Regions from separate parts of the Alteromonas sp. ABV4_150 genome, predicted to be linked through region 1. Evidence: predicted binding sites of a transcription regulator. Region 1 holds the regulator's gene; each other region holds the start of a gene.

Evidence for each region. The regulator sigma-54, encoded in region 1, starts transcription at its own class of promoters, with help from an activator protein. The targets are predictions, from matches to a motif close to GTTGGCACGNNNNTNGNNT.
Region 2: a site for sigma-54 is predicted at 3,090-3,108, ahead of fliE (flagellar hook-basal body complex protein FliE). Genes of this name have one in related genera too.
Region 3: a site for sigma-54 is predicted at 5,247-5,265, ahead of flhA (flagellar biosynthesis protein FlhA). Genes of this name have one in related genera too.

Annotation. Positions count from the first base shown of each region.
Region 1 covers NZ_CM149971.1:812,280-819,747, forward strand. The annotation lists gene lptA (lipopolysaccharide transport periplasmic protein LptA) at 1-312, shown strand, start outside; gene lptB (LPS export ABC transporter ATP-binding protein) at 315-1,040, shown strand; gene ACYX4M_RS03500 (RNA polymerase factor sigma-54) at 1,114-2,595, shown strand; gene hpf (ribosome hibernation promoting factor) at 2,626-2,913, shown strand; gene ptsN (PTS IIA-like nitrogen regulatory protein PtsN) at 2,927-3,370, shown strand; gene rapZ (RNase adapter RapZ) at 3,454-4,299, shown strand; gene ACYX4M_RS03520 (HPr family phosphocarrier protein) at 4,299-4,571, shown strand; gene mgtE (magnesium transporter) at 4,745-6,103, shown strand; gene ACYX4M_RS03530 (response regulator transcription factor) at 6,159-6,911, opposite strand; gene ACYX4M_RS03535 (spondin domain-containing protein) at 7,134-7,468, shown strand, end outside.
Region 2 covers NZ_CM149971.1:2,741,932-2,749,399, forward strand. The annotation lists gene ACYX4M_RS11905 (sigma-54 dependent transcriptional regulator) at 1-300, shown strand, start outside; gene ACYX4M_RS11910 (sensor histidine kinase) at 437-1,579, shown strand; gene ACYX4M_RS11915 (sigma-54-dependent transcriptional regulator) at 1,596-2,933, shown strand; gene fliE (flagellar hook-basal body complex protein FliE) at 3,175-3,510, shown strand; gene fliF (flagellar basal-body MS-ring/collar protein FliF) at 3,523-5,217, shown strand; gene fliG (flagellar motor switch protein FliG) at 5,230-6,270, shown strand; gene fliH (flagellar assembly protein FliH) at 6,388-7,170, shown strand; gene fliI (flagellar protein export ATPase FliI) at 7,163-7,468, shown strand, end outside.
Region 3 covers NZ_CM149971.1:2,757,168-2,764,635, reverse strand. The annotation lists gene cheY (chemotaxis response regulator CheY) at 1-16, opposite strand, end outside; gene ACYX4M_RS12010 (RNA polymerase sigma factor FliA) at 53-784, opposite strand; gene ACYX4M_RS12005 (MinD/ParA family protein) at 781-1,647, opposite strand; gene flhF (flagellar biosynthesis protein FlhF) at 1,653-3,062, opposite strand; gene flhA (flagellar biosynthesis protein FlhA) at 3,092-5,191, opposite strand; gene flhB (flagellar biosynthesis protein FlhB) at 5,357-6,481, opposite strand; gene fliR (flagellar biosynthetic protein FliR) at 6,488-7,267, opposite strand; gene fliQ (flagellar biosynthesis protein FliQ) at 7,280-7,468, opposite strand, start outside.

The DNA of each region.
Region 1 (7,468 bases):
GAAATATTTATCGCCCGAGGGAACCCAGCAAGCTACTCTCAATCACTAGAAGACGGTACACCGGTATCAGCCAAAGCTAATGAAATTCGCTATGAGGTGGTTAATCGCACTATTTCTCTGGCCGGTAATGCTGAACTACAGCAAGATTCTAGTAAAGTACAAGGGGATAAAATTACGTTCGATATGATTACTGAACAATTGCTTGCAACAGGTGGCGCCGGTGAAAATGGTGAAGGTCGAGTAACAACAGTGTTTACTCCTGACACTATTCGTAAAACGTCGTCTAAGAAAGACAACGAGGGCAATGAATAGCAATGGCAACTTTGAGCGCTAAAAACCTTGCTAAATCGTATAAATCGCGACAAGTCGTTCGCGATGTGAGTCTTTCAGTTTCTACTGGGCAAATTGTCGGTCTTCTTGGCCCAAATGGTGCTGGTAAGACCACCACTTTTTACATGATTGTTGGCTTGGTCAACCTAGACAAAGGCAAGATTGAAATTGATGATAGTGAGCTTACTCACCAGCCAATGCATGAGCGCGCACGCCGCGGTATAGGCTACCTTCCGCAAGAAGCGTCAATTTTTAGAAAGCTTACGGTACATGAAAATATCATGGCCATTTTGCAAACCCGTAAAGATTTAAATTCACAACAGCAAGAAGAAGAAGCTGATGCACTACTTGATGAATTTAATATCAACCATATACGTAATAGTACGGGCATGAGTTTGTCAGGGGGAGAACGTCGTCGAGTTGAGATTGCTCGCGCTCTGGCAGCGAAACCACAATTTATTTTGTTAGACGAACCATTTGCCGGTGTTGATCCAATATCAGTTAATGATATAAAGAAGATAATACAGCATCTTCGCGATAGGGGTATTGGTATCCTTATCACGGACCATAACGTACGCGAAACATTGGATGTTTGCGAAAAGGCGTACATTGTGAGTCATGGTGAGCTTATTGCGCAAGGAACCGCGGAACAGGTTTTAAGTAATCAAAAAGTAAGGGATGTATACCTAGGCGAACAATTCAGGCTATAGTTAATGTAACCGAATTGTCATTTTTCAGTTTCGCTCTGGTATATTCAATTTAGAGCATTTAAATAAGACGTAGATGAAACCATCTTTACAGCTAAAATTTAGCCAACAACTTACCATGACACCTCAGTTGCAGCAGGCTATCAAGCTGCTGCAGCTTTCTACACTTGATCTCCAGCAAGAGATTCAAGAGGCACTCGACTCTAATCCACTGTTAGAAGTGGAAGAAGGTAACGACGAGCCACAAGTAGAAAAGAACAATGTCGATAGTGACGATAGTGCAGCTGAAGCGACAGCTTCTGCATCAAGCGACACGCTAGAAGCAGGAGATGCACTGGAGAAGAACGACCTTCCGGATGAGCTGCCTATCGACAGCACCTGGGACGAGTACTACTCCGCCTCTTCTGCGCCTGCGCCTGGCCCGTCTAATGATGACGAACAAATCTTCCAAGGTGAAACTACCGAAGACATCCAAGAGCATTTACTTTGGCAAATGCGCCTGACTCATTTTTCAGATACTGACCGTGCTATTGCCACAGCTATTATCGACTCAATTGACGAGTCGGGTTATCTGACCGTTACCCTTGACGATATCTTAGATGCTGTTAATGACGATGACTTAGAAGAGCCTATCGAAATGGACGAAATAGAATGTGTGCTTAAGCGCATTCAAATGTTCGACCCCATTGGTTCAGGTTCTCGTACACCTCAAGAGTGTCTTATGGTGCAATTGCGCCAGTTTTCAGAAGACACACCGTGGCTTACTGAAGCGAAGCAGCTTATTGAGGAATATTCAGACTTACTGAGCAGTAAAGACTACCGCACGCTAATGCGTAAGAGCCGATTGAAAGAAGATCAGCTGCGAGAAGCAATGCGTTTACTCCAAACCTTGAATCCTCGCCCAGGTAGTGCTTTAGTTACTAAAGAGCCTGAGTACGTTATTCCTGATGTCTCAGTAACCAAGAAAAATGGCCGTTGGGTGGTTGAGCTGAACCCCGACAGTCTGCCTAAATTAAGCGTAAATCAACAGTACGCAGCAATGAGTCGCCGTGCCAAGAATAGTAGCGATTCACAATTCATCCGCTCACACATGCAAGAGGCCAAGTGGTTCATAAAGAGCCTAGAGTCTCGTAACGATACCTTGATGAAGGTTGCAAATTGCATTGTGCAGCAACAAATGGGCTTTTTTGAGCACGGCCCGGAAATGATGAAACCAATGGTGCTAAATGATGTCGCAGAAATGGTAGATATGCACGAATCCACTATTTCACGTGTGACAACGCAAAAATACATGCATACGCCGCGTGGTATCTTCGAGCTGAAGTATTTCTTTTCAAGCCACGTTGCAACCGAGTCAGGTGGTGAGTGTTCATCCACAGCGATTCGTGCATTGATCAAGAAGTTAGTGGCTGCCGAAAATCCTAGCAAGCCGCTAAGTGATAGCAAGATTGCTTCGTTGTTGGCCGAGCAAGGCATAAAAGTCGCTCGGCGAACAATAGCAAAATACCGGGAATCGTTATCGATCCCGCCGTCGAACCAACGCAAAAGCCTTATCTAACTGGGCTTAATAATATAAGGAAGACGAAATATGCAAATCAACCTTACTGGTCATCATGTCGAAATCACCGACTCTTTGCGTAATTATGTCGATACGAAGTTCAGCAAACTTGAACGTCACTTTGATCACATTTCTAATGTGCATGTCATCCTGAACGTTGAAAAATTAAATCAAAAAGCCGAAGCGACCGTTCATTTAAGTGGCGCTGAAGTATTCGCATCCTCAGAAAATACCGACATGTATGCGGCGATTGACAGCATGGTTGATAAACTCGACCGGCAGGTAATCAAGCATAAGGAAAAACTGAAAAAACATTAGTAGTTAATTGAGTATGGATATACAAGCCATCGTAAGTCTGGACCGCACCGAGTGTGCGGTTCAGTGTAATAGTAAAAAGCGAATTCTTGAGATCATCGCTGATATCGCTGCCAAGCAGAACGATAACATCGACCAGGCAACTGTTCTAAATAGCTTGATGGCTCGAGAACGTATGGGTAGTACGGGTATTGGTAATGGCATAGCGCTGCCCCACGGCCGCCTCGCAGGCCTTGATAAAGTCATTGCTATTGTTGTAACCAGCACGCCTGCTATCAACTTCGATGCCCTAGATGAAAAGCCCGTAGACATATTTTTTGCACTTCTCGTTCCCGAAGAGCAAACCGAAGGACACCTTCAAACATTGGCTACCGTTGCAGGTAAGTTAAGCGACAAAGAAACGATTAAAACAATACGACGTGCAACAACCAGCGACGAAATTATTTCTGCATTAAGTTAGACAATAAGCGCTTAGGCATTATAAGCAGGCGCTTAATTCAACAACGCGTATGTGATGAAACCAGAATATAAGGGAGAGTTTAGGTGAAGCTGATCATAATCAGTGGTCGTTCAGGGTCTGGTAAGTCTGTCGCACTTCGCGCATTGGAAGACTTAGGCTATTACTGTGTTGATAATATCCCAGTTAATTTGCTTCCTACCCTTACCCATACCGTTGTTGATGAATACGATCAAGTTGCGGTAAGTATTGACGTAAGAAACTTACCCAAAAATCCTGATGATTTGGTAGAGATTCTAGACTACCTGCCTTCTTCTTGGTCTATGACTATAGTGTACATTGACGCAAGCGATGATGTACTGGTTAAGCGGTTTAGCGAAACGCGCCGTCTTCACCCTTTAGCCAAGCTAAATAAGTCTCTCTCAGAAGCTATTAGAGCAGAGTCTGCGCTGCTCGCACCTATTACTGAGCGCGCTGATTTATACTTAGATACAGACAAGCTAACAATACACCAACTCGCAGAGCTAATCCGAGAACGTATCCTAGGTAAAAAGAGCTCTCGCCTTGTACTGGTGTTTGAGTCATTTGGCTTTAAACATGGCATACCCAAAGATGCCGATTATGTTTTCGATGCGCGCTTTCTACCAAACCCTCATTGGGAAACGGACCTTAGACACCTCACTGGATTAGATGCACCCGTTGAGGTGTTTTTAGGCTCACAACCCGTAGTGACCAAATTTATTTGGCAAATTCAAAATTTAATGACCACATGGCTTCCCCATCTAGAGCGCAACAATAGAAGCTATGTGACTGTGGCTATCGGCTGCACTGGTGGGCAACACCGCTCTGTCTACATTGCCCAAACCTTGTCAAAAACCTTCAGCGAAATACATCCTGATGTTCAAATTCGTCACAGAGAGTTGAACCAGTAATGACTATTCAAAAAACGCTTACCATCGTCAATAAACTAGGCTTACACGCGAGAGCAGCCACGCAACTGGTACAGCTGGCTAATCAGTTTGATGCCAAAATCATTTTAAAAAAAGGCGATAAAGAAGCCGATGCAAGCAGCGTCTTAGGCTTGATGATGCTGGAGAGTCATCAGGGCGAACAGGTAGATGTTATTGTCGATGGTGATGACGCGGTCGATGCACTTGCTGCCATAGAAGAGCTTATTGAGGGCAGATTTAACGAAGACGAATAGTCTCAACCCGAATATTTATTGATGAATTAATCAACAGCTAGCTTAGTAATTCCAAATTCTTGGGTAAAAGCCACGCAATTATCATGACAGACTCAATATAATTGCGATATTCTACGCACACTTAGGCTACACAGCCTTTATTTTCCATATCAGCTTAGTAGGAATAACGCCTTATGGCAGAAGCGCTTGTTTCTAAATACGTACAAACCCAATTACGCGCACTTAACGCAGCGTTGATAAACGGTCAATTTGTATCTGTACGTAAGCTTCTGCTTGAACTTCCCCCTTCAGACGTTGCTCATATTCTCGAGTCAAGCCCTAGCAGGACCCGTGATGAGTTATGGGAGCTGATTGATAGCGACTTTCACGGTGATATTTTAGAAGAGCTATCTGATGATGTTCGAAACGGTATTATCACAAAGATGCTCCCTGCCAATGTGGTTGATGCACTTGAAGAAATGGATACCGATGACTTGGCAGAAACGCTGAGTAGCCTTCCTGAACCTGTATTGGCAGACATTCTTGATTCAATGGATGCACAAGACCGCGTACGTGCAGAGCAAGCGCTGTCTTACGGTGAAGAAACCGCTGGTTTCATCATGAACACCGATACCATTACCTTGCGTCCTGACGTTACCATTGATGTGGTTCTACGCTACATTCGTTTAAAAGGTGAGTTGCCGGAAAATACAGATACTTTTTATGTGGTAAATAGAACCGATAACCTTGTTGGCATTGTTCCTGTCACCCGTCTACTCACCGCAGATACCGACGATAAAGTGTCTGACGTTATGGACGAGGAATCAGAAGCGATTCCTGTGAATATGCCAGACGATGAAGTAGCAAGCCTTTTCGAGCGATACAATTGGCTTTCAGCACCTGTTGTAGATGAAAACCATCGCTTAGTGGGCCGAATTACCATTGATGACGTGGTTGATATTATTCGTGAGGATGCCGAGCACTCGATGATGAGTATGGCGGGTCTTGATGACGACGAAGATACCTTTGCACCTGTTATGCAAAGCACTAAACGCCGCTCCGTGTGGCTGGCCGTTAACTTGGTCACTGCGCTAATGGCTGCTATGGTGAGTGACTTATTCGAAGCCACGCTAAGTCAACTTGCCGTTTTAGCTATTTTAAATACCATAGTACCGAGCATGGGCGGCGTGGCTGGTAACCAAACGCTGACCCTTGTTATTCGCGGTATGGCGCTAGGTCATGTAAATGCCAGTAACTCGCGCTGGCTTATCAGTAAAGAGATATCCATCGGCTTTCTAAACGGTGCAATTTGGGCAGTGCTTATTGCTTCTGTCATTGCCCTCTGGAAGCAGGACTACATGCTGGGTGTTATTATTGCCTTTGCGATGATGGTAAACATGATTGCGGCAGCGCTTGCAGGTGCAACCTTACCTATGATTATGAAGCGTCTTAAGATAGACCCTGCCCTAGCTGGCAGCGTTATCTTAACTACGATAACTGATGTGGTAGGTATTTTTGCATTCTTAGGTACGGCAACGCTGTTTTTAATTTAAGTCGGTAAAGATTTCTCTGTTCCTAGGGCTCAAGTAATTTTTTAAACTATATCGTTCAGGCGCTTAACGCCTTGGCTGTATACCCATTAATATTCAGTTTGTATCCGACACCCCAAACGGTTTGTACTAGCTGGCCACCATTTTCAATACTGTTAACTTTATCAAGTTTAGTGCGCAGTCTGTTGATATGGGTGTTTACCGTGTGTTCATAGCCTTCATGGTTATACCCCCACACCTCACTAAGTAGCTGATTGCGAGAAAAGACCTGATTAGGGTGGCGACAGAAATAATTCAACAAGGTAAATTCTCGTGCCGTTAGTGCTAGCACTTGCCCGTTTATTGTCACGCTGTGATACCTTTGATCTACTTGAAGCGGGCCTATTTCAATGCGCTCGTCACCACTATCAACAACTCTCGAACTGCCTAAATTCGGCATACTTCTGCGCATGTGAGAGCGAATTCGCGCTGAAAACATCCGCTCATCGTAAGGTCCAGAAACATAATCATCTACCCCGGCTTCATAGTAGTTTGCTTCATCGACGCCTTCGTTTCCTTCACTTGGTGTGGTCACTTCGCTTTCAACAGCAACAACCCAACTTTCAGGGTTGCTATCAACTAAGCTCTTTATACGCTGTAAGCACGTAATGCATCGATGTGATTCGACAATAATGAGAGAATAGCGCTGCGCTTTTAGCAGTGATTCTGCTGATTGAAAGTTAGAGACTGCATCGTGTAGAAAGCTATGCTTACTTAAGCAATGCGATATATATTGTTGAAACTTATTTCCGCTGTAGATGATAAGGATCATATCTCGCTCCTATTTTGCCGATAAACAACAAGACCAGAGCGTTTAAGTTTTTATTTCACATAAACAACACTTTTCTATTGAAAAATTAGAACTGAAAATTTCTAACAAAATTGTTATTTATCGAGACAAATCTGTGTGCTTTTTGTGATATTTCCGTGATGAATTAAGAATTTTAGTGCCCTAAATTTTTATGCGAATTAAGTCATAAATAAGGACAACAAAATGAAATTCTCTAAACTTGCTAGCGCAACCCTACTGTCGCTCGCATCTATATCAGCAAGCCAAGCCGTTACTCTAGAGCTCGAAATTACTAATTTAACCCAAGCGCAAAGCTTTACCCCCCGCTTGGTTGTAGCACACGATGAAACCGTGGACGCTTTTGAAGTCGGCCAGCCAGCTTCATCGGCATTAGCCTGGCTTGCTGAAGCAGGTGTGATTGACGACGAACAAAATGCAGACTCTAGCGGCGCAAACTTTGAAGCGCTTTTAGGCCCTGTCGACACCGACAATGGATCAAACACATGGCATCGTTTTGGCGGCCTCGTAGCCCCGAAAGC
Region 2 (7,468 bases), 1.9 Mb from region 1:
GAAATGCTTGAGCGAGAAGCCTTCAACGAATTATTTGCCGAGGCTGCTGCACAAGAGCCTGAAGAAGACGTCAATAAGCAGGGTAACGATGGTCTGAATAATATGGTGTCCTCTTCGTTACCTGAGGAAGGCGTCAACCTGAAAGAATACCTTTCTGAGCTGGAAGTGAATCTCATAAAACAAGCTTTGGAAAACCAAGATTGGGTAGTAGCACGTGCCGCCGATAAGCTTGGAATGCGCAGAACCACGCTTGTTGAAAAAATGCGGAAATACGATATCCAGCGTACCGAAGAAGCGTAATGTCAGCTAATTGACGTTACGCTGTTCCTTAAAAATATCACCTATCCTTCTGATAAATAAGCCAATGTTAAGTTGGCATACCTTCTGCTTTATCTAAGCCATAGTTAAACAGCGTCTGCAATTTGACGAGGATAATATGGCTTTTGACAGTACACTAGAATCTACAGAGTATTTAGCGTCAGCATTTGCGCTCAACGGCGATGGCTCGACGGTAATTCGAGCTGATTATCAAACGTCGAAAAGTGATGATATCGAATCACTGCGATTGCAGGCGAGTCGGCTCGAACATTTGCTTCAAGTAATGCCTGCAGGCGTTATTGTTATCGATGGTAAAGGCATTGTACGCCAAGCCAACGAACAAGCGAAGGCGCTGTTAGGTGAACCGCTTGAAGAAGAAGTGTGGCGAAGTATTATTACGCGCTCGTTTAAGCCTCGTGCTGATGACGGCCATGAAGTCTCGCTTGTTGATGGAAGACGAGTAAAACTTTCTATTACACCACTGGAAAATGAGCCAGGTCAGCTCATTGTCATCACAGATTTAACTGAAACTCGTCAGCTGCAGGCGCGAGTAAGCCATATGCAGCGCTTGTCTTCCCTCGGGAAAATGGTGGCATCACTTGCCCATCAAATTCGAACTCCACTTTCTGCAGCTATGTTATATGCGTCGAATTTAACACGCAAAGGCTTAGGCGAAGAAGCGCAAACCCAGTTTGCTAATAAGCTGACTGACAGGCTTAAAGAGTTAGAAAGCCAAGTTAATGACATGCTACTTTTTGCTAAATCGGGCGAAGAGCAGGTGGTCAGCCAGATCAGTTTAGGTGAGCTGTTTTCCTCGATAGAGGGCAGTGCTCATAGCATGGTAGCCCAAGCGCAGCAGACGTTAACGTTTTCAGGATTTGAACAAGATCTTTCTATCACAGGTAACCTCACAGCACTCCAAGGCGCATTGCTAAACCTTATCCATAATGCAAGCCAAGTTACTCCCAAAGGAGAGCGTGTGCACGTACAGGCAACAGTGAGTGATCACCGTTTACATGTATCTGTGGTCGACAAAGGTCCTGGGGTTCCAGAGAGTCTAAAAAGCAAAATTTTTGAACCGTTTTTTACTACAAAAACGCATGGTACAGGTTTAGGTCTTGCGGTAGTGAAGTCAGTGGTAAATGCGCACAGCGGTTCACTTAACATCATTGACGTACCAGAAGGTGGGGCTTGCTTCAGCGTGTCATTACCGTGCTCGGCGCATGCTAAAACTTCACAAACATTGACTCATGTCGCGTAAGTCATAGGAGAGAATAATGTCTAAAACTACCATACTAATTGTTGAAGATGACGCGGGTTTACGCGAGGCGCTCCTAGACACTCTTTTGCTAGGTAACTATGACGTGGTTGCTGCCGATTGCGCGGAGCAAGCATTAATGATGCTATCGTCACAGAATGTGGACCTAGTGGTTAGCGACATACAAATGGGCGAAATGAGTGGCTTAACACTGCTAAAAAGTATTAAAGCTAAATACCCGAATATGCCTGTGTTGTTAATGACGGCCTACGCCACCATTGATGATGCGGTACAAGCGATGCGTGATGGCGCAACGGACTACCTTTCAAAGCCTTTTGCGCCAGAAGTATTGCTAAACTTAGTGGGGCGCTACGCCCCTGCACAAAAAATTGAATCACGTACGCCAATCGTAGCCGACCCCTCAAGTTTGAAGCTACTTGAGCTTTCGCGGAAAGTCGCGAAGTCTGAAGCTACCGTTATGGTCATGGGTCCAAGTGGGTCGGGTAAAGAAGTGCTATCCCGCTATATTCACGACCAGTCTCCGCGAAGCGATTCGCCTTTTGTTGCCATTAACTGTGCTGCCATTCCAGAAAACATGTTGGAAGCCACTTTGTTTGGTTACGAAAAAGGAGCCTTTACTGGCGCTATTCAGGCCTGTCCGGGTAAGTTCGAACAAGCCCAAGACGGCACCCTGTTACTTGATGAAATAACTGAGATGGATTTGGCACTGCAGGCTAAATTACTGCGCGTGTTACAAGAGCGTGAAGTAGAGCGCCTTGGCGGACGAAAAACCGTTAAACTTAATGTGCGAGTTATTGCTACGAGTAACCGAGATTTAAGAAAAGCAGTGGATGCTGGCGAATTCAGAGAAGACTTATACTACCGCTTAAACGTATTTCCTATTGAATGGCGTCCTCTATCGGAACGCCCGGGAGACATTGTGCCACTTGCGGAGCACCTTGTTCAGCGTCACGCAAGTTCACAGGGCCTAGGCACAACCAGGTTAAGTGCTGCAGCACGCAATAAATTGTCGCAATACAGCTGGCCAGGAAATGTTCGAGAGTTAGAGAATGTGGTTCAACGTGCCCTGATTCTTTGTGAAAACAATGAAATAGATGCAAGCGATTTAATGATTGACGAAGACATGTCGGCCCCGCTTGAAGTTACACAAGAGCAGGTTGAAGACAACAAATTGGGTTCAGAACTTCGTTATCAGGAGCACCAAATTATTCTTGATACATTAGTCTCGTGCAATGGTAAACGTAAGGACGTTGCGGAAAAACTTGGCATTAGCCCTAGAACCCTTCGTTATAAACTAGCGCGCATGCGTGAAGACGGCATTGAAGTACCAGCTTAATACTGCTGTTTTGAACCTCTCGTTCAACCCCGTTATCCGTCGCCTCTGTAGTAAAGAAGGCGGCGGTTTTTTGTTGCTCCCATCAAATCAAACGCCATAAATTTGGCTTTCTTCCGTTTTTGACTCTTATCATGTTGATATCTATGGGTTTTTAAAGTTGGCAAGCCCCTTGCTAAATCACTCATATAATTAGTTATTCGCCGTTGTTCAGGCGGTTTTTAAAGAAACGCTAGGAGTGGGTATGGACGTTAAAGCCAATAGTTTGTATCAAGAAATGCAAAACATGATAGGGCAAACTCGTCTTCAAGTTAACGAGCCTCAGCAGCAATCGCTTACTGAAGTAAACAGCTCTGCAAGCGATTTCTCGACCATGCTGAAGAACGCGGTTGACGGTGTAAACGGTATGCAGCTTGAATCAAAAGATGCACAGCAACGTTTTGAAATGGGTGACCCTAGTTTGAGCTTAGCCCAAGTCATGTTAGCGAAAGAAAAGTCTGGCATTGCTTTCGAAGCTACTGTTCAGGTACGTAACAAAGTACTTGAAGCCTATAAAACAATAATGAATATGCCGGTATAGGTGGAGTAGGTTATGGCTGAAGCAACAGGTACAAACCTTACGGTTCCTGATCAAAATCAAACAGCGGACAATGAGCCAGAGAATAAATCTGGTTTCATGGATACGTTAGGTAGCGCAGATATGATGCGCCAAATGGCCCTTGTGGTTGTTTTGGTTATTTGTGTGGCTATTGCTATTTTCATCCTTATTTGGTCACAAGAGCCTGACTATCGTCCCCTTGCTAAGATGGAAACCCAAGAGCTTATCGAAACTCTCGATTATATGGATGCGAATCAAATCGACTATAAGCTTGAAGGCAATACTGTTTATGTAAGAAGTGACGAATTCCAAAATATCCGCCTGGGTATGACACGCCAAGGGTTAACTAAAACCTCTGATGCAGGTACCGATATCATCATGCAGGACATGGGGTTTGGTGTAAGCCAGCGTGTTGAGATGGAACGTCTTAAACATGCGCGTGAACAGCAAATTGCCTCGACCATCGAAGATATCGCAAGTATTCAAAAAGCTCGAGTACTGCTGGCGATGCCAAAAGAAAATGTGTTTGCCCGTAGAGAGAAGAAAGCGTCCGCAACAGTGGTATTAACCGCTAAACGTGGTGCCGTCATTGCTGGTGAAGAGGTTGATGCGGTCGTTGATATCGTGGCGTCTGCCGTACAAAACATGGAGCCGTCTAAAGTAACGGTAACTGACAGCAATGGTCGTCTGCTTAACTCAGGCTCGCAAGATTCAATGAGTGCTCGTGCCAGAAAAGAGTACGAGATTGAACGTCAGCGCGAGCAAGAGTATCTAGAAAAAATTGACGCTATACTGATCCCAGTATTGGGCATAGGTAACTACACGGCGCAAGCTGACGTTACCATGGACTTCACTGCTATGGAGCAAACTCAGCGCAGCTACAACCCAGACTTACCAGCGGTGCGCAGCGAAATGATTATGGAAGAGAATAGCGTAGGTGGCGGCGTTGGCGGTATTCCTGGCGCATTATCTAATCAGCCTCCGTTAGATTCTGATATTCCAGAAAATGCTGTGGGCGGCAGTCAACAAACCATGCCAGGGCGCACGGCAAAAGAATCAACGCGCAATTACGAACTTGATACCACTATTAGTCATACTAAAAAGCAGACAGGTGTAATTCGCAGACTAAGTGTGTCGGTGGCAGTAGACTATACCCAAGTCGCAGGTGAAGACGGCGCTATGACGCCAACGCCACGTAAACAAGAAGAAATTCTTAATATCCGCAGACTATTGCAGGGCGGTATTGGCTTTGACGTAACCCGCGGCGACTCGCTAGAAGTGGTTAGCGTACCCTTTACTCGTATGGATGCAGGTGAAATTGAAGATGCACCTTTGTGGGAACAGCCAGGCTTTTTGCCAATTCTTAAGCTAGTTGTTGGTGGCTTGGTTATAATAGTACTTATCATCTTTGTGATTCGACCTATGCTGCGTCGTCTTATCAACCCAGATGAGTCTAACGAGGCCGATGAATTTGATGCAGATGAAGGCTTAGACTTAGGCGATGACACAATTAGCATGCTAACGTCTGACTTTGACGAAGGACAGGTAGGCTTTGCGCCAGATGGATCACTTATGCTGCCTGACTTGCACAAAGACGAAGATGTACTTAAAGCCGTACGCGCCCTAGTGGCCAATGAACCAGAATTATCAGCCCAAGTAGTGAAGGGCTGGTTAATGCAAGACGAGTAGTGAGATAAGATTATGGCTGAAGAACTTGCCAATGTTGAAGAACCGTCATACGACGTCAGTAAATTAGAAGGCGTAGAGAAAGCTGCCATCTTACTACTAAGCTTATCTGAAGAAGACGCGGCGCAGATATTAAAGCACCTTGAACCGAAACAAGTGCAGAAGCTGGGTTCTGAAATGGCGAAAGTGGACGATATGACGCAAACCAAAATCACGTCAGTTCACAAACACTTCATTGAAGAGATTCAGAACTACAGCACTATTGGCTTCCAGAGCCAAGACTTTGTTAAGCGAGCGCTAACTGCGGCGTTAGGTGAAGATAAGGCCGCAAACCTTATCGATCAGATCCTAATGGGTAGTGGCGCAAAAGGTCTAGACTCACTGAAATGGATGGACTCTAAGCAGGTGGCGAGCATTATTCGCAACGAACACCCGCAGATCCAAACCATTGTACTGTCTTATCTAGAACCTGAGCAAAGCGCTGAGATTTTGGCGCAATTCCCAGAAAAAGTGCGTCTTGATTTGTTGATGCGTATTGCGAACCTAGAAGAAGTTCAGCCAGCAGCGTTGCAAGAGCTAAACGAAATTATGGAGAAGCAGTTCGCAGGTCAAGCGGGAACGCAAGCAGCGAAAATGGGCGGCTTAAAGTCTGCGGCGAATATTATGAACTACCTGGATACCGCGATAGAAGGTCAGTTGATGGACGCTATCCGCGAGCAAGACGAAGAGATGAGCCAGCAAATCCAAGATCTGATGTTTGTATTCGACAATTTAGTCGATGTGGACGACAAAGGCATTCAAGCAATACTGCGCGAAGTACAGCAAGACGCGCTGCTTAAAGCCATTAAAGGCGCTGACGAAGAGCTTAAAGATAAAATTATGCGCAATATGTCTAAGCGTGCTGCTGAAATGCTTGGCGATGATCTGGAAGCGCTTGGCCCTGTTCGTATCAGTGAAGTGGAAACTGCACAAAAAGAAATTCTTTCTGTTGCCCGTCGACTTTCTGACTCAGGTGAAATTATGCTTGGCGGCGGTGGCGGTGAAGAGTTCTTGTAAGGGCTCTGATGCCCTTACTGTTGTAGCCGAGGTATAACCAAAGCTTGTAATAAATAGCCTTGTAATAAAGAGTCTTCTAATAAATAGCCTCGAAATAAAATGTCTCTGGTAAAAAACATGTCTGGTAATAAAAATTTCAGTGAAAACGAAATAAACGAAGCTAAAGCGTGGGATCTACCTTTTGTCGATGATCCAAGGGCATCTAAAAAAGACGAGACAACCAACGCACTGAACAAACGCTCAGATTGGAAGTATGAGCCCCCTGAAGTTGAAGAGGAAATCAAGCCTCCTACTGCTGAAGAGATAGAAGCTATTCGCCAGGCTGCCTATGATGAAGGTTTTAAGGAAGGCAAGGAAAAAGGTTTTGAAGAAGGTAAAGCTGAAGGTCTTGAAACAGGCTTGGCCGAAGGTAAAGAGCAAGGTCATAACGAAGGTTTGGAACAAGGTTTAGAAGAAGGTCGCCAGCAAATGGCAACCCAAGCCGAAGTGTGGCAAATGCTCGCTGAAAAATTTCATGATCCACTTTCGCAAGCTAACGATGAAACGCGTGACCAGTTGGTGAAACTTGCCGTAACTCTTGCAAAAGCTGTTATTAAAACAGAGGTTAGCACTAACCAACAGGTGATACTCCAAGCGTTAAGCGAAGGCATCAAAGCGCTTCCCATTAATCAAGCGGATTATCAAATTCACATGAACCCTGACGATATTGAATTGGTAAAAGCCCACTTTGGCGACGAAGAGATTTCTACAAAAGGGTGGAATTTAATTGAAGCGCCAGCGATGGAACGTGGCGGTTGCGATATTACTACTGTGCAAAATGCCGTCGACGTGTCTATTGAACGCCGTTGCCGCGACGTAATTGATAAATTCCTATTAAATCAAGGCTTGTCAGATGACTAGCCCTTGGCATACTCACTTTGAGTCCCTCACAAAACAGGTCTCTTCTCCTCCTGTTGTTGCTGCAGGCAAGTTAGTCCGAGGTATCGGTTTAACTCTTGAAGCTGTGGGATGTCAGTTACCCGTCGGCAGTCAGTGTTTAGTGCAAACTATCGAAGGTGAAATAGAAGCCGAAGTAGTTGGTTTTGGCGATGATATTACTTATTTGATGCCCACTGAAGCAGTTCGCGGCATTGTGCCCGGAAGTCGCGTGATGCCGCTAAATCGACAAAGCGGTTTGCCGGTAGGTATGGGGCTTTTA
Region 3 (7,468 bases), 1.9 Mb from region 1:
TCATGCTTTTATCCAAAATAGCCTCCACTGAGGGGTTAATTGTTATTAATTTCTATTCTTCGTCAGCTTGCCACGACTTCATTCGTGATTTGAGTTTTAACATGGCTTGACTGTGAATTTGACTGACTCTCGACTCGCTTACGTCAAGAACCTCGCCTATTTCTCTTAAGTTTAGTTCTTCATCGTAATAAAGTGAAAGAACAATCGCTTCTCGCTCGGGTAATGTCGTTATTGCATGGGCCAACGCTTTTTGAAAAGCCCCCTGCATCAAATCTTCCAGCGGTGCATCACTACCTCTGGTTTGCTCTGTGGTGATCACATCTTCCGACACCCCCAAATCTTCAATGCCCACCAACTTCCCGGCATTGACTTCATTGAGCATCTGGTGATAATCCTGCAAGCTCACATTCAGCTTCTCAGCAATATCAGCATCTCTTGCGTCGCGCCCAGTTTCACTTTCTACCTGAGATATCGCCTCAGTAATCGCGCGACCATTGCGGTGAACAGAACGAGGTGTCCAATCACCTTTGCGTATTTCATCAAGCATTGCGCCGCGAATACGGATGCCCGCGAAGGTTTCAAAGCTTGCGCCTTTTGACCCGTCAAAATTTCGCGCGGCCTCAAGCAACCCAATCATGCCAGATTGGATAAGGTCATCAACAAGTACACTTGCAGGCAGTCGCGCCATCAAATGGTGCGCAATACGCTTAACCAGAGGCGCATGCCTTTCGACTAACTGCGATTTATCTGTTTGCTGTTGATAAGCGGCTGCCTTACTGTTCAACGTTGACTTCCTACGGCTTTTTCTGCAACTAATTGTTCAATAAAAAACTCTAAATGGCCACCGGGCTGCGCTGGAATAGGCCAAGTAAGTGCCCTGCTTGCCAACTTTGTTATAGCTACAGCGGCAGGAGAGCCTGGAAAAGCATCAACAATAGCGGTTTGCTTGCGCACTGCTTTGCGAATGTTCTCATCAAACGGCACCGTTGCCACTAATTCTAGTGCAACATCAAGAAAACGCCCTGTCACTTTGCTTAATTTACTAAATAACTCCTGACCTTCCCGCACATCGCGAACCATATTGGCCACAACTTTAAAGCGAAAAACACCGTGTTCCCGGTTAAGTATTTTTATCAGTGCGTATGCATCTGTTAATGACGTAGGCTCATCACAAACCACGACCATGATATCTTGGGATGCTTTAGAAAAGCTTAACACCATGTCTGAAATGCCGGCCGCAGTGTCGACAATTAATACGTCTATTTGAGAACGCAGTTCGCTAAACGCTCTTATTAAGCCTGCGTGCTGCGTAGGTGAGAGCTCTGCCATTGACTGGGTACCAGAGGTGGCAGGAGCAATCTTAATACCATGGGGACCGGTTACTAAAACCTCGTCTAACGTGCACTCACCAGAGAGAACGTGAGATAGGTTTTTCTCGACTCGCAGGCCTAACATCACATCTACATTTGCAAGGCCAAGGTCCGCGTCAAGAACCATTACACGTTTGCCCTGCTTCGCCATGGCGATAGCGGTGTTAAGTGTAATGTTTGTTTTACCTACGCCACCCTTACCACCAGTGACGGCGATTACTTTGATTAACCGTGATTGCTTCATTTTTCTTAAGCTACTCGCTTGATCGTCAATCATACTGCTTATGCTGTTTTAATTGCGTTGTTGCCACTAGTATGATTCAAACCGTACTTTTTATAAAGCTTTGCAGCAGCGGAAACTAAAGATTTCGCTTCTGCAATCTTAATGTCTTCAGGCACTTTTTGGCCATCGGTGACATAACTAACCGGTAGTTGATATTCAACCGCTGCACTAAGCACCTCTCCTAAAGAGTAGCACTCATCTAACTTTGTGAAAATACAGCCACTTAGTTCAATATCATCATACGCTTGAATGATTCTCTGCAAAGCAGGATATTGCGTATTAGCTTGCGCTACCAAATATTTTTTAACTTTTGGCATTTGTCCGTTATCAAACTGCTTAATTTGTTTAATTAATCGACTGTCTCGTTGACTAAATCCAGCCGTATCAATCAATACTAGTCGCTTATGACGAAGTTGGAACAATAAATCTGCAAGTTCTTCACTAGTTTGCGCTTTTCGCACAGTACAGCCAATAATTTTTCCGTATGTTGCTAGCTGCTCATAGGCTGCAATTCTATACGTATCAATGGTTATCATAGCCACCGACTCTGCACCGTATTTCTGCGCGTAGCGAGCGGCTAACTTTGCAACAGTGGTTGTTTTACCTGTACCTGTAGGCCCGACTAATGCAACGGCACCTTGTGAGCTAAGTATATCGTTTCCGGTAACATTTATGCGATTAGCCAATAGGTTAAGAAGATATACCCATGCGTCACGTTCGTTGTAATGAGCAGGTGTATAGCTAATGAGCTGTGTTGCAAGTGCACTACTTAAGCCCATATCGGTTAATCGAGTGACCAGGTATTGATGAACAGGTTTTTGACGTTTGTTCTTCGCTTCCATCAAGTCGGCCACTTGATATTGCAACACATCGCGAAGCGAGGCTAATTCTTCTTTGATTTGAGCTAGTTCAGCAGACTGAGATGCAGGTGTCTCTCCCATGCTTGAAGCTTGATGCTCGGGGAAAGCGTGTTGATTTTTACTATCTTCAACAGGTGATTGCGTCTCTATATCGTCAATGAAGGCTTCTGAAAAGTCTAAGTGTGATGCTATTTCATTGGCGTGCTTAGCGTTAGCTGACATAGGTTGATCTGGCTGAAGAGTATTCGTTGTCTGCGCTTTTCCACCATGCTGCTTTTCCAGCAATGCTTTTAAGCTGTCAGGGCCGTCGTCGCCAATAATTTCACTTAAGCTAGGCACGGCCTTTTGACCTGGTGTTTTAGCTGCAGCTTGTGGAGCCGCCTTTGGCGTGAAAAGCTTAGCTTCAGGCTCTTTGTCGTAGGCTGCTACAAGCTCGATACCGTCAGCGACTTTGCGATTTGACATGATCACAGCATCACTGCCTAACTCAGCTTTAACTTGGCTTAGCGCCTCACGCATATCTTTGCCGAAGAAACGTCTAATTTTCATTGCAACCTCTCCAATCACCCAGTGTCAGATTATTGACCGACCGAACTGACTATTTTTATTTGTTTGTCGTCAGGCACTTCTTGGTATGAAAGAACATGCAGCCCAACAACAGAATACTTTAAGAAGCGAGACAGAACCGGTCGTAGCATGCCTGAGGTAAGGAGTACTGCAGGTTCTCCTTCTAACTCTTGCTGCTGACTGGCTTGCTGCAATGATTTTTGCAGCTTGTCTGCCAGACCTGGTTCGATACCAGCACCGTCTTCGCCACCTGCTTGAAGGGACTGGTGCAACATCTGTTCCAACTCTGGCGCCAAGGTTATGACAGGTATCTCTTTTGCACCCTGAGTAATTTCTTGAACGATAAGACGCTTAAGTGCTATACGCACTGCAGACACTAGTACATCTGGGTCTTGGCTTCGTGTGCCGTATTCACTAAGAGTCTGAACTATGGTGCGCATATCGCGAATAGGCACACCTTCAAATAGCAAGGTTTGCAGCACTTTCACAACTGTACTAAGCGGCAGAATATCGGGCACCAAACCTTCAACCAATTTAGGGTGCTGTTTAGCCAGCATATCTAGAAGCTGTTGCGCCTCTTCATGCCCAAGTAACTGATAGGCGTTATTGGAAAGTAACTGACTTAGGTGAGTTGCAACAACCGTGGCGGCATCAACAACCGTGTACCCAAGCGTTTGCGCGTGCTCGCGCTTATTAGGCTTAATCCACACCGCATCTAGTCCGAAAGCAGGGTCTTTAGTAGCGCGCCCTTCTAGCTTTCCGAACACTTGCCCTGGGTTAATGGCAAGCTCTTCGTCGTGACTAATAACCGAATCGCCAATAGTGACGCCGAGCATAGCGATGGTGTAAGTATTGGGCTCTAAGTCTAAATTATCGCGGATATGAACTGGTGGAATAAGGAATCCAAGCTCTTGGGAAAGCTTTTTACGCACCCCTTTAATGCGTGTTAACAACTCGCCACCTTGAGACTTGTCTACAAGAGGAATTAAACGATACCCCACTTCTAGACCGATTGTATCGACTTGCTGGACATCGTCCCAGCCCAGCTCTTTAACTTCAGGGGCCACGGTTTCATCTTTTGATATATTCTCAGGCACTTGAGGCTCTGCGGCTTTTTTCTTCGCCTGAACCGACTGCCAGTAAGCAAAGCCTGCAATCAGGAAGGAAAAACCCAAAAATGCGATATGAGGCATACCAGGGATAATACCCATAACAAACAAAACGCCTGAAGCAATATAAAGCGCCTGATTATTGCCTAGCTGACCACGGATTTCTTTACCCATTTCTTGAGTTTCGTTCTCACGAGTCACGATAATGGCTGTTGCTACTGAAAGTAGTAATGAAGGTATCTGCGCCACCAAACCATCACCAATGGTCAAAATGGTGTAGATTTCTATAGCGTTACCAAATGAAAGGCCGTGTTGAATCATGCCAATAAAGAGACCACCGACAATATTAATAAGCATGATGAACAGGCCCGCAACTGCATCACCTTTTACAAACTTTGATGCACCGTCCATCGACCCGTAAAAGTCAGCCTCTGCGGTTATTTCTTCGCGACGCTGACGCGCTTGATCTTGGTCGATATAGCCTGCATTTAGATCTGCGTCAATTGCCATTTGCTTACCTGGCATAGCATCCAAGGTAAAGCGAGCACTTACTTCTGATATGCGTCCAGCGCCAGCTGTAACTACTTTAAAGTTGATAATAAGAAGAATAGCGAAAACAACAATACCGACGGCATAGTTACCACCAATAACGACAGCGCCGAAGGCTTCAATCACTTTGCCAGCTGCATCACCACCTTCGTGACCGTACAGTAATACAACACGCGTAGACGCAACGTTAAGTGCTAGACGAAGAACGGTAGCGATAAGGAGTACGAGCGGAAAAATACCAAAATCCACTGGACGTTGGGTAAGTACCGCCACCAAGATGATGACTAAAGAGAGCGCAATATTAAAGCTGAACAAAACGTCCAATAAGAACGGCGGCATGGGTAGTATTACCATTCCCATGATTGCCAAAAGGACAATAGGCGCGCCTAGACCACTGGTAAAATTTTGCAGCTGATTTTTATCGAATCGCTGAAGATAACCGGATAACTGCATGGCTGGGTGTCTCTCTATCAGAAAATTGACGCTTTATGTAAATCTTCAATAGAGTTTTCAACTAACGTGCCAGCTTTATAGAAAGCAGTATTTAAGCACAACTAATGGTTTAAAAAGTAAGCACCAAGTTTAAATTAGCTTAAAATAACACGGCAATATAGTCACTTAGCGACGGTATTCTGGAGGAATAGGCAAATCTCGTTGAAGTGGCTTAGGACGCTTCCCTTTCCCTGCCCTATGTGCTTTAAGCTGATAAACATGTGCTAGCACCTGCGCTACCGCCATAAACAAGGCGTTAGGGATTTCGTCGTCCACTTCAGTGGAATAGAAAATGGCTCGCGCTAACATGGGTGAAGGGATCAGCGGCACGTCGTTAGCGGTAGCAATTTTTCTGATGTGCATTGCTAACTCATCAGCACCTTTAGCTACTACAACGGGAGCTCTTACCCCTTTTTCGTCATATTTAATGGCAACAGAAAAGTGAGTGGGGTTGGTCACGACAACGTCTGCTTGTGGTACTTCCTGCATCATGCGCTTGGTTGCAGCCTGATATTGCAGGCGGCGAATACGACCTTTGACCATGGGATCGCCTTCCGCGTTTTTGCGCTCGTCTTTAACCTCTTGCTTGGTCATTTTCATTTCTTTGTTGTGCTTATACATTTGATAAGGCACATCAATGAGCGCAATAGGGATCATGCCGCACACTAAAATAAGAAACGCCCACTTAAGCATATCGAGAGCGTGAAAGATGTTTCCCGGATATAGCTCCATATCTAAATGCAGCGCTTCATCTTCGAAGAACAGTAACGCTCCGATAGCCATACCAATTATGACCACCACTTTTGCAATAGACTTAAGTAACTCTACCAAGCCATTCGTGCCAAACATGCGTTTGAAGCCTTGAATGGGGCTCATTTTTGAACCCTTAGGTTTTGCACCTTCCCAGGTAAAGTTGTAGCCTCCAAGCGCGATTGAGCCATAGATACCCGCTATCATAGCAACGACCATGTATAGCAGCACGGCAGGGCCTACCGCCGAAAAAGCTTCTCCCCAGGCGCCAAACATGTGGGTAATATCATAGGTTTCGTCACGAGAGAGAATGAACATCCTCTGAGTAAGTTTAAAAACAGATTCAGCAATCCACCCGCCCACAAACAAAAACATAAAAGCACTGACGATAAGTACTAGGGTCGTAGAAAGTTCACGGGAACGGGCTAGCTGCCCTTTTTTTCGGGCATCTTCGAGTTTTTTCCCCGTGGGGTCTTCTGTTTTTTCGCTTGAATCTGCCATGTTTTCCTACGAACAAATATTCAATAGTTCACACATAAACTGCTCAGCTCTGAACCATTGGGTTTCGAAGTGTGCAGTAAAGTTATCAAGTGTTATCCAAATAATCAGTAAGCCCATTACCTGAGCGATCGAAAAACCAATACTAAAAATGTTTAGCTGTGGTGCAGCTTTGGTCATTACGCCAAACGCCAAATTCACGATTAAAAGCGACACGATTGGCGCAAGAGACAGGGTCACTGCCGATATAAACATCCAACCGCCCCAATGGGCAATATCGCGGAACTGTTCAGCGGTCCACCATGCTTCGCCTATGGGAAACGCCTCGAAGCTCATTACTATCATTTGAATCATGGACAAGTGCCCATCCAAGGTCCAAAACAACAAGGTGGCTAATATCAGATAAAATTGGCCCACTGCGGGCACGTTAATACCGTTTACTGGGTCAACAATAGACGCGAACCCCAAACCGGTTTGCATGGCTATGATTTGGCCTGCAATCACGAAGGTATTGAGTACCATCATTGATATAAAACCAATGGCAATGCCTATCAACAACTGCTGAATAACAATTAAAAATGTGCCCACATCCACTAAATTTTCGATGGGTGACGGGGGCACCACAGGCATGATGATGAGCGTAAGCATTATGCCCAGCAAGGCTCTTACCTGCGGGGGAATTGATTTAGCACTCAAGCCAATCATGGCCACGAACAAGCCGCTAATGCGCATAAATGGCAGCAGCATGTCTGCAAGGAATTGATTGATGGTGGCGAGTTCGACTTCCACAGCTTTAGCCTTCTATCCCACAACCTGGGGGATCATATCAACCATTCTGAAAGTAAAGTCCATAAGCTGTTGCACCAACCAGTTGCCGCCCCAACTCAACGCGAGAAGCGTTACAAGCAAGCGCGGTAAGAAGCTCATGGTCTGTTCGTTAATACTGGTAGCAGCCTGAAATACTGCCACTACTAAGCCCACGATGAGGCT